Paenarthrobacter nicotinovorans: one gene and its partner. Each later gene encodes a partner of the first gene's protein in a complex. Links are inferred from orthologs where the notes say so. Each region holds a gene or a part of one and is shown in the gene's direction. Other genes may lie near its edges.

The links.
Region 2: the proteins of tig (region 1) and rpsG are in contact, whole or in part, in a crystal structure (PDB 3GTY), measured with the Thermotoga maritima proteins. The link is inferred for Paenarthrobacter nicotinovorans from one-to-one orthologs. Residues at the interface, in WP_004081061.1 of Thermotoga maritima: Glu122, Val124, Val129, Leu130, Tyr133, Glu188, Gly259, Ile262, Tyr263, Glu266, Ser270, Glu273, Gln274, Glu277, Arg308, Gln311, Ile312, Ser315, Tyr316, Glu325, Arg329, Arg336, Leu363, Phe366, Trp367, Arg373, Leu377, Arg381, Leu384, Glu387; in WP_004081843.1 of Thermotoga maritima: Lys34, Lys52, Lys55, Glu59, Arg62, Gln63, Glu66, Asn67, Lys69, Val71, Arg95, Ala109, Lys110, Lys111, Gly112, Arg113, Pro114, Glu117, Glu121, Ile124, Ala125, Tyr127, Asn128, Asn129, Thr130, Gly131, Lys135, Asp139, Arg142, Met143.

Annotation. Positions count from the first base shown.
Region 1 is NZ_CP089293.1:2,431,936-2,435,167, reverse strand. The notes cover bases 149-3,062. They hold tig (trigger factor), read left to right. Parts: upstream 149-871; coding sequence 872-2,254; downstream 2,255-3,062. Other genes in these bases: JMY29_RS11315 (ATP-dependent Clp protease proteolytic subunit), read left to right, coding at 2,475-3,062; JMY29_RS11335 (Fpg/Nei family DNA glycosylase), read left to right, coding at 149-463. Outside these bases: more of JMY29_RS11335, read left to right, coding at 1-148; more of JMY29_RS11315, read left to right, coding at 3,063-3,086; JMY29_RS11310 (ATP-dependent Clp protease proteolytic subunit), read left to right, coding at 3,127-3,232. UniProt on the Bacillus subtilis protein: Involved in protein export. Acts as a chaperone by maintaining the newly synthesized protein in an open conformation. Functions as a peptidyl-prolyl cis-trans isomerase.
Region 2 is NZ_CP089293.1:3,057,120-3,060,123, reverse strand. Bases 1-2,686 are described here. They hold rpsG (30S ribosomal protein S7), read left to right. Parts: upstream 1-951; coding sequence 952-1,422; downstream 1,423-2,686. Other genes in these bases: fusA (elongation factor G), read left to right, coding at 1,492-2,686; rpsL (30S ribosomal protein S12), read left to right, coding at 576-950; JMY29_RS14245 (DNA-directed RNA polymerase subunit beta'), read left to right, coding at 1-162. Also shown: more of fusA, read left to right, coding at 2,687-3,004.

The DNA of each region.
Region 1 (3,232 bases):
TGCCGAGGCGGAAGCCGTGCTGGACCGCCTGGGGCCCGACCCCCTCCAAAACCGGCCCGGGGACCGCGAGGAGTTCATCGCGCGCCTGCGCCGGCGCAAGACCGCTGTAGCACTGCTGCTGATGGACCAGTCCGTGTTGGCCGGGGTCGGGAACATCTACCGCGCCGAAGTGCTGTTCCGGCAGGCGGTGGACCCATGGACGCCCGGAACAAGTATTGATGTCGAGACCGCAGGCCGGCTGTGGGACGACACAGTGGCAACCATGTCCGACGGCGTCCGCGATGGCCGGATTGTTACGACACCCCCGTCACTCTGGACCGGCGGCGGCGTCTTGGCGCCCGACGCCGATGCCCACTTTGTCTATAAGCGCGAGGGAATGCCCTGCCGCGCTTGCGGGACGCTGGTGGGTGTGACGGAAATCGGTGCCCGCAAACTCTATTGGTGCCCCGGCTGCCAGGTCTAGGTTTCTGCCGGATCCGGACAGAAAAAAGCGCCCCCGATCCGTGGATCGGGGGCGCTTTGCCTGGAGGGGACGACGGGAATCGAACCCGCGTAATCAGTTTGGAAGACTGAGGCTTTACCATTAAGCTACGTCCCCAGGAGGAATATCCTGCTCGAGGACAACTTCCCGGTGGCTGTTGAAGCCGGGTACAACTAAACCTAATTCCGGCGGCGGTGTCAAATGTGCATTCCCGGCCCGCTTGCCCGTAGACTGTCCTGTGCGTTCGGGGTGTAGCTCAGCTTGGCTAGAGCGCCTGCTTTGGGAGCAGGAAGTCGCAGGTTCAAATCCTGTCACCCCGACTCTGTGTTTTGTGTCCGATTCCGGGACACGACAGAACCCCATACCCACAAAATCAGGAGTACTTAGACTGTGAAGAGCGCTGTCGAGAACCTCACCGCAACGCGGGTCAAGCTCAACGTTGAGGTTCCCTTTGAGGAACTGAAGCCGAGCATCGATGCCGCGTACAAGACCGTTGCTTCGCAGATCCAGGTTCCCGGATTCCGCAAGGGCAAAGTTCCCTCCAAGCTCATCGACCAGCGTGTCGGCCGAGGCTACGTCCTGGAGACGGCCATCAACGATGGCCTCAACGGCTGGTACCAGGCTGCAGTCCAGGAAACCGGCGTCCGCCCGCTGAGCCGTCCTGAGGTTGAAATCACCGAGGTTCCGGATCCGTCCGCAACCGACGGCGAGCTCAAGTTCCAGGTGGAGATCGATGTCCGCCCCGAGATCGAACTGCCGGACTACGCCGGCATCAAGGTTGAGGTTGCTGCTGCTGAGTCCTCCGACGCCGACGTTGACAAGTCCCTCGACGAACTGCGCGGCCGCTTCGGCACGCTGAAGACCGTTGAGCGCCCTGCCAAGAACGATGACTTCCTCACCATCGACATCACCGCCACCATTGACGGCGAAGAGATCGATTCCGCTGCCGGCCTGTCCTACCAGGTAGGCGCCGGCACCATGCTCGAAGGCCTGGACGAAGCCGTTACCGGTCTGTCCGCCGACGAAGAAGCCATCTTCGACACCACGCTTGTTGGCGGCGACCACGCCGGCGAAGCTGCCCAGGTGAAGGTCGTTGTCAAGGCCGTCAAGGAGCGCGAGCTTCCCGAGGCCGACGACGACTTTGCCCAGCTCGCTTCCGAGTTCGACACCCTTACAGAGCTCCGCGAGGACCTCGCCAAGCAGGCAGCCGATTCCAAGGTTGTGGAGCAGGGCGTCGAGGCCCGCGACAAGGTCTTGGACAAGCTCGTTGAGCTCGTTGAGGTTCCGGTTCCGGACTCTGTAGTCGAAGAGCAGATCGAGGCCCACTTCAACCCGGAGAACGCCCACGGCGAAGGTGACCACGACACCGAGGAGCACCGCGCCGAGGTCAAGGCCAATACCGAGCGCGCCTTCCAGAACGAAATCATCCTCGACGCCATTGCCGACAAGGAAGAAGTTGAAGTCAGCCAGAACGAGCTGATCGACTACATCGTCACCACGGCAAGCCAGTACGGCATGGACCCCAACCAGTTCGCCCAGATCATTGATCAGAGCGGCCAGGTTCCCATGATGGTTTCCGAGGTTCGCCGCCGCAAGGCTCTGGCCGTTGTACTGGGCCAGGCCGAGGTAGTCGACACCGAAGGCAACAAGGTTGACCTGACGGACTTCGTCCGCCCCGCCGGAGAAGCCGCAGCCGAAGAAGCTGCTGCTGTTGAAGCTTCGGAAGAAGCAGACGCTCCTGCCAGCGACGACCCCGCAGCAGTGAAGTTCTAATTCGCGACGCAGGCCGACCCCGGATCAGTTGATCCGGGGTCGGTTTTCTTTAAGGCCGAACAGTGGCGCTGAAGGCAAACGTGCGCCGTCAGCGAACAGCGCGATTCCGGCGAACAAATCACCCCGGAAAACGGTTAGTGTCCAAGTAGTGAAGTTCAGTGAGGTCACTGGCACCAGCGAGAGGTAAGTACTTATGTCACAGCAATCAGAGGCTCCCCGGATGGCAACTGTCGATCCCGCAGCCCAGGACAACTACATCTACAACCGCCTGCTGAAAGAGCGCATTATCTGGCTCGGCTCTGAAGTGCGTGACGAGAACGCCAACGCCATTTGCTCCCAGCTCCTCCTTCTCTCGGCCGAAGACCCGGAGAAGGACATCTACCTGTACATCAACTCGCCGGGTGGTTCCGTGACGGCCGGTATGGCCATCTACGACACCATGCAGTTCATTCCGAACGATGTTGTCACCGTGGCCACCGGCCTGGCAGCTTCCATGGGCCAGTTCCTCCTTTCCTCTGGAACCAAGGGCAAGCGTTACGCAACCCCCAACGCCCGCATCCTGATGCACCAGCCTTCCGGCGGCATCGGCGGGACGGCCTCGGACATCAAGATCCAGGCGGAACTGATCCTGCACATGAAGAAGGTCATGGCGGAGCTTACGGCCGAGCAGACCGGACAGACCGTGGAGACCATCCTCAAGGACAACGACCGCGACAAGTGGTTTACGGCCGCAGAGGCATTGGAATACGGCTTCTTCGACAAGATTTCGGCGCACGCCGGTTCTGTGGCCGGTGGCGGCGGTACGGCCAACCAGTCGAACTCCGAAAACTAATCCGGCACCAAAGAACCACTGAAACCCCAGGAGTAAGAACATGAACTACAACTTCGGATGGTCTGCCGGTAACCTCCCGTCCAGCCGCTACGTCCTGCCCCAGTTCGAAGAGCGCACGCCCTACGGCTTCAAGCGCCAGGATCCGT
Region 2 (3,004 bases), 630 kb from region 1 along the record:
ACAGAGGTCACTGTGGAGCCGACGGAAGAAGCAAAGGCAAGCCTGTTCACGGGCCCCAGCGCTTTCACCGACTTCTCCTATGACGCCCTGGGTGGCGACGGCGCTCCCGAGTTCCACGCCATCCCGCTGGATGACTACGATCTCGGCAACGACTTCCGCTAGAAGTGGCAGTCGGCGTTATGACGGTCAGGCCCCGCACTTTCGAGTGCGGGGCCTGGCCCGTTAACGTCGCTTTTCCCCGGGTACCCGGGGGAGCGGGGCGACGACGGCGGCAGTCACCTGCCGCCGTCGCCCTCCATACACCCGATTAAGGCTCCAGATCAAGCCGTGCTAGACTTTCTGTAATTGTTCTGTGTGGCAGTGGATGAAGGCCGCCGCAGCATCATTTTGGTTTTGTTCTCATGGTGCTGGGTGGAGCCTGTTTCCGGGTTGCGGGCAACATGCGCAACGAATGCCGCACTTTTGCACGCCTACCGGAGTTTCGGCCGGCTGCACGAGCAACGCCAAAGTTCCCACGTTTACACCGGCTGGCGCCTGTGTGTGGGGGCAGAGATCAAACAACGGAGAACACGAAAGTGCCTACGATTAACCAGCTGGTCCGCAAGGGCCGCACGCCGAAGGTCTCCAAGACCAAGGCTCCCGCGCTGAAGGGCAGCCCGATGCGTCGCGGTGTTTGCACCCGCGTTTACACCACCACCCCCAAGAAGCCGAACTCGGCTCTCCGTAAGGTGGCACGTGTGCGCCTCAACGGTGGCGTGGAAGTTACCGCTTACATCCCCGGTGTTGGCCACAACCTCCAGGAGCACTCCATCGTGCTCGTCCGTGGTGGTCGTGTGAAGGACCTTCCGGGTGTCCGCTACAAGATCGTCCGCGGCGCACTCGACACCCAGGGTGTCAAGAACCGCAAGCAGGCCCGCAGCCGTTACGGCGCAAAGATGGAGAAGAAGTAATATGCCTCGCAAGGGTCCGGCCCCGAAGCGGCCGCTAGTTTCCGATCCCGTTTACGGCTCCCCGTTGGTCACTCAGCTGATCAACAAGGTTCTGGTTGACGGCAAGAAGTCCACCGCAGAGCGCATCGTTTACGGCGCACTCGAAGGTGCACGTGCCAAGTCCGGCGGCGACCCCGTTGCCGCTCTCAAGAAGGCCATGGACAACGTCAAGCCTTCCCTCGAGGTGCGTTCACGCCGCGTTGGTGGCGCCACCTACCAGGTTCCGGTTGAGGTCAAGCCGGGCCGCTCCACCGCCCTCGCTCTGCGTTGGCTCGTGGGCTACTCCAAGGCCCGCCGGGAGAAGACCATGACCGAGCGCCTCCAGAACGAAATCCTGGATGCCTCCAACGGTCTCGGTGCCGCTGTCAAGCGTCGCGAAGACACCCACAAGATGGCCGAGTCGAACAAGGCCTTCGCACACTACCGCTGGTAAAACTTCCCGAACGCCGCCGGCTCCACCGAGCCGGCGGCGGACGTGTAGTCCATCCGAAAGGGAGACCCCGTGGCACAGGACGTGCTTACCGACCTTAACAAGGTCCGCAATATCGGCATCATGGCCCACATCGATGCCGGCAAGACCACCACTACCGAGCGCATCCTGTTCTACACGGGTGTGAACCACAAGATCGGCGAGACGCACGACGGCGCCTCGACGACTGACTGGATGGAACAGGAAAAGGAACGCGGCATCACCATCACGTCTGCCGCCGTGACTTGCTTCTGGAACCAGAACCAGATCAACATCATCGATACCCCGGGCCACGTGGACTTCACGGTCGAGGTTGAGCGCTCCCTGCGTGTCCTCGACGGCGCAGTCGCAGTGTTCGACGGCAAGGAAGGCGTGGAGCCGCAGTCCGAGACTGTTTGGCGCCAGGCTGACAAGTACAACGTTCCGCGTATCTGCTTCGTCAACAAGATGGACAAGCTGGGTGCCGACTTCTACTTCACCGTAGACACCATCATTTCCCGCCTTGGTGCCAAGCCGCTGGTCATGCAGCTGCCGATCGGTGCCGAGAACGACTTCATCGGTGTGGTTGACCTCCTCGAAATGCGCGCCCTGGTTTGGCCTGGCGACGCAAAGGGTGACGTCACCATGGGCGCTTCTTACGAAGTGCAGGAAATCCCGGCGGACCTCCAGGCCAAGGCCGAAGAGTACCGCGCACAGCTCGTTGAGACTGTGGCCGAGGCTTCCGAAGAACTCATGGAGAAGTACCTCGAAGGTGAAGAACTCACCCTTGAGGAACTCAAGGCCGGCATCCGCAAGATGACCATCAACTCCGAGCTCTACCCCGTGTTCTGTGGCTCTGCCTTCAAGAACCGCGGTGTACAGCCGATGCTTGACGCTGTTGTCGACTACCTGCCGAACCCGCTCGACGTCCCGCCGATGATCGGTCACGATCCCCGCGACGAAGAGAAGGAACTGACCCGCAAGCCGTCTGCAGACGAGCCGTTCTCGGCCCTCGCCTTCAAGATTGCTGCGCACCCGTTCTTCGGCCAGCTGACCTTCGTCCGCGTGTACTCCGGTCACGTTGAGGCCGGCGCCCAGGTGGTTAACTCCACCAAGGGTAAGAAGGAACGTATCGGCAAGCTGTTCCAGATGCACGCCAACAAGGAAATGCCTGTTGAAGGCGCTACCGCGGGCCACATCTACGCAGCCATCGGTCTGAAGGACACCACCACGGGTGACACCCTGTGTGATGCCAACAACCAGATCGTCCTCGAGTCCATGAGCTTCCCGGAGCCCGTGATCTCGGTTGCCATCGAGCCCAACACCAAGGGTGACCAGGAGAAGCTCTCCACGGCCATCCAGAAGCTCTCCGCCGAGGACCCGACCTTCCAGGTCTCCCTCAACGAAGACACGGGCCAGACCATCATCGCCGGCATGGGCGAGCTCCACCTGGACATCCTGGTGGACCGCATGCGCCGCGAATTCAAGGTCGAGGCAAACGTCGGCAAGCCGCAGGTTGCTTACCGCGAAACCATCAAGCGCGCAGTCGAGCGTCATGACTACACGC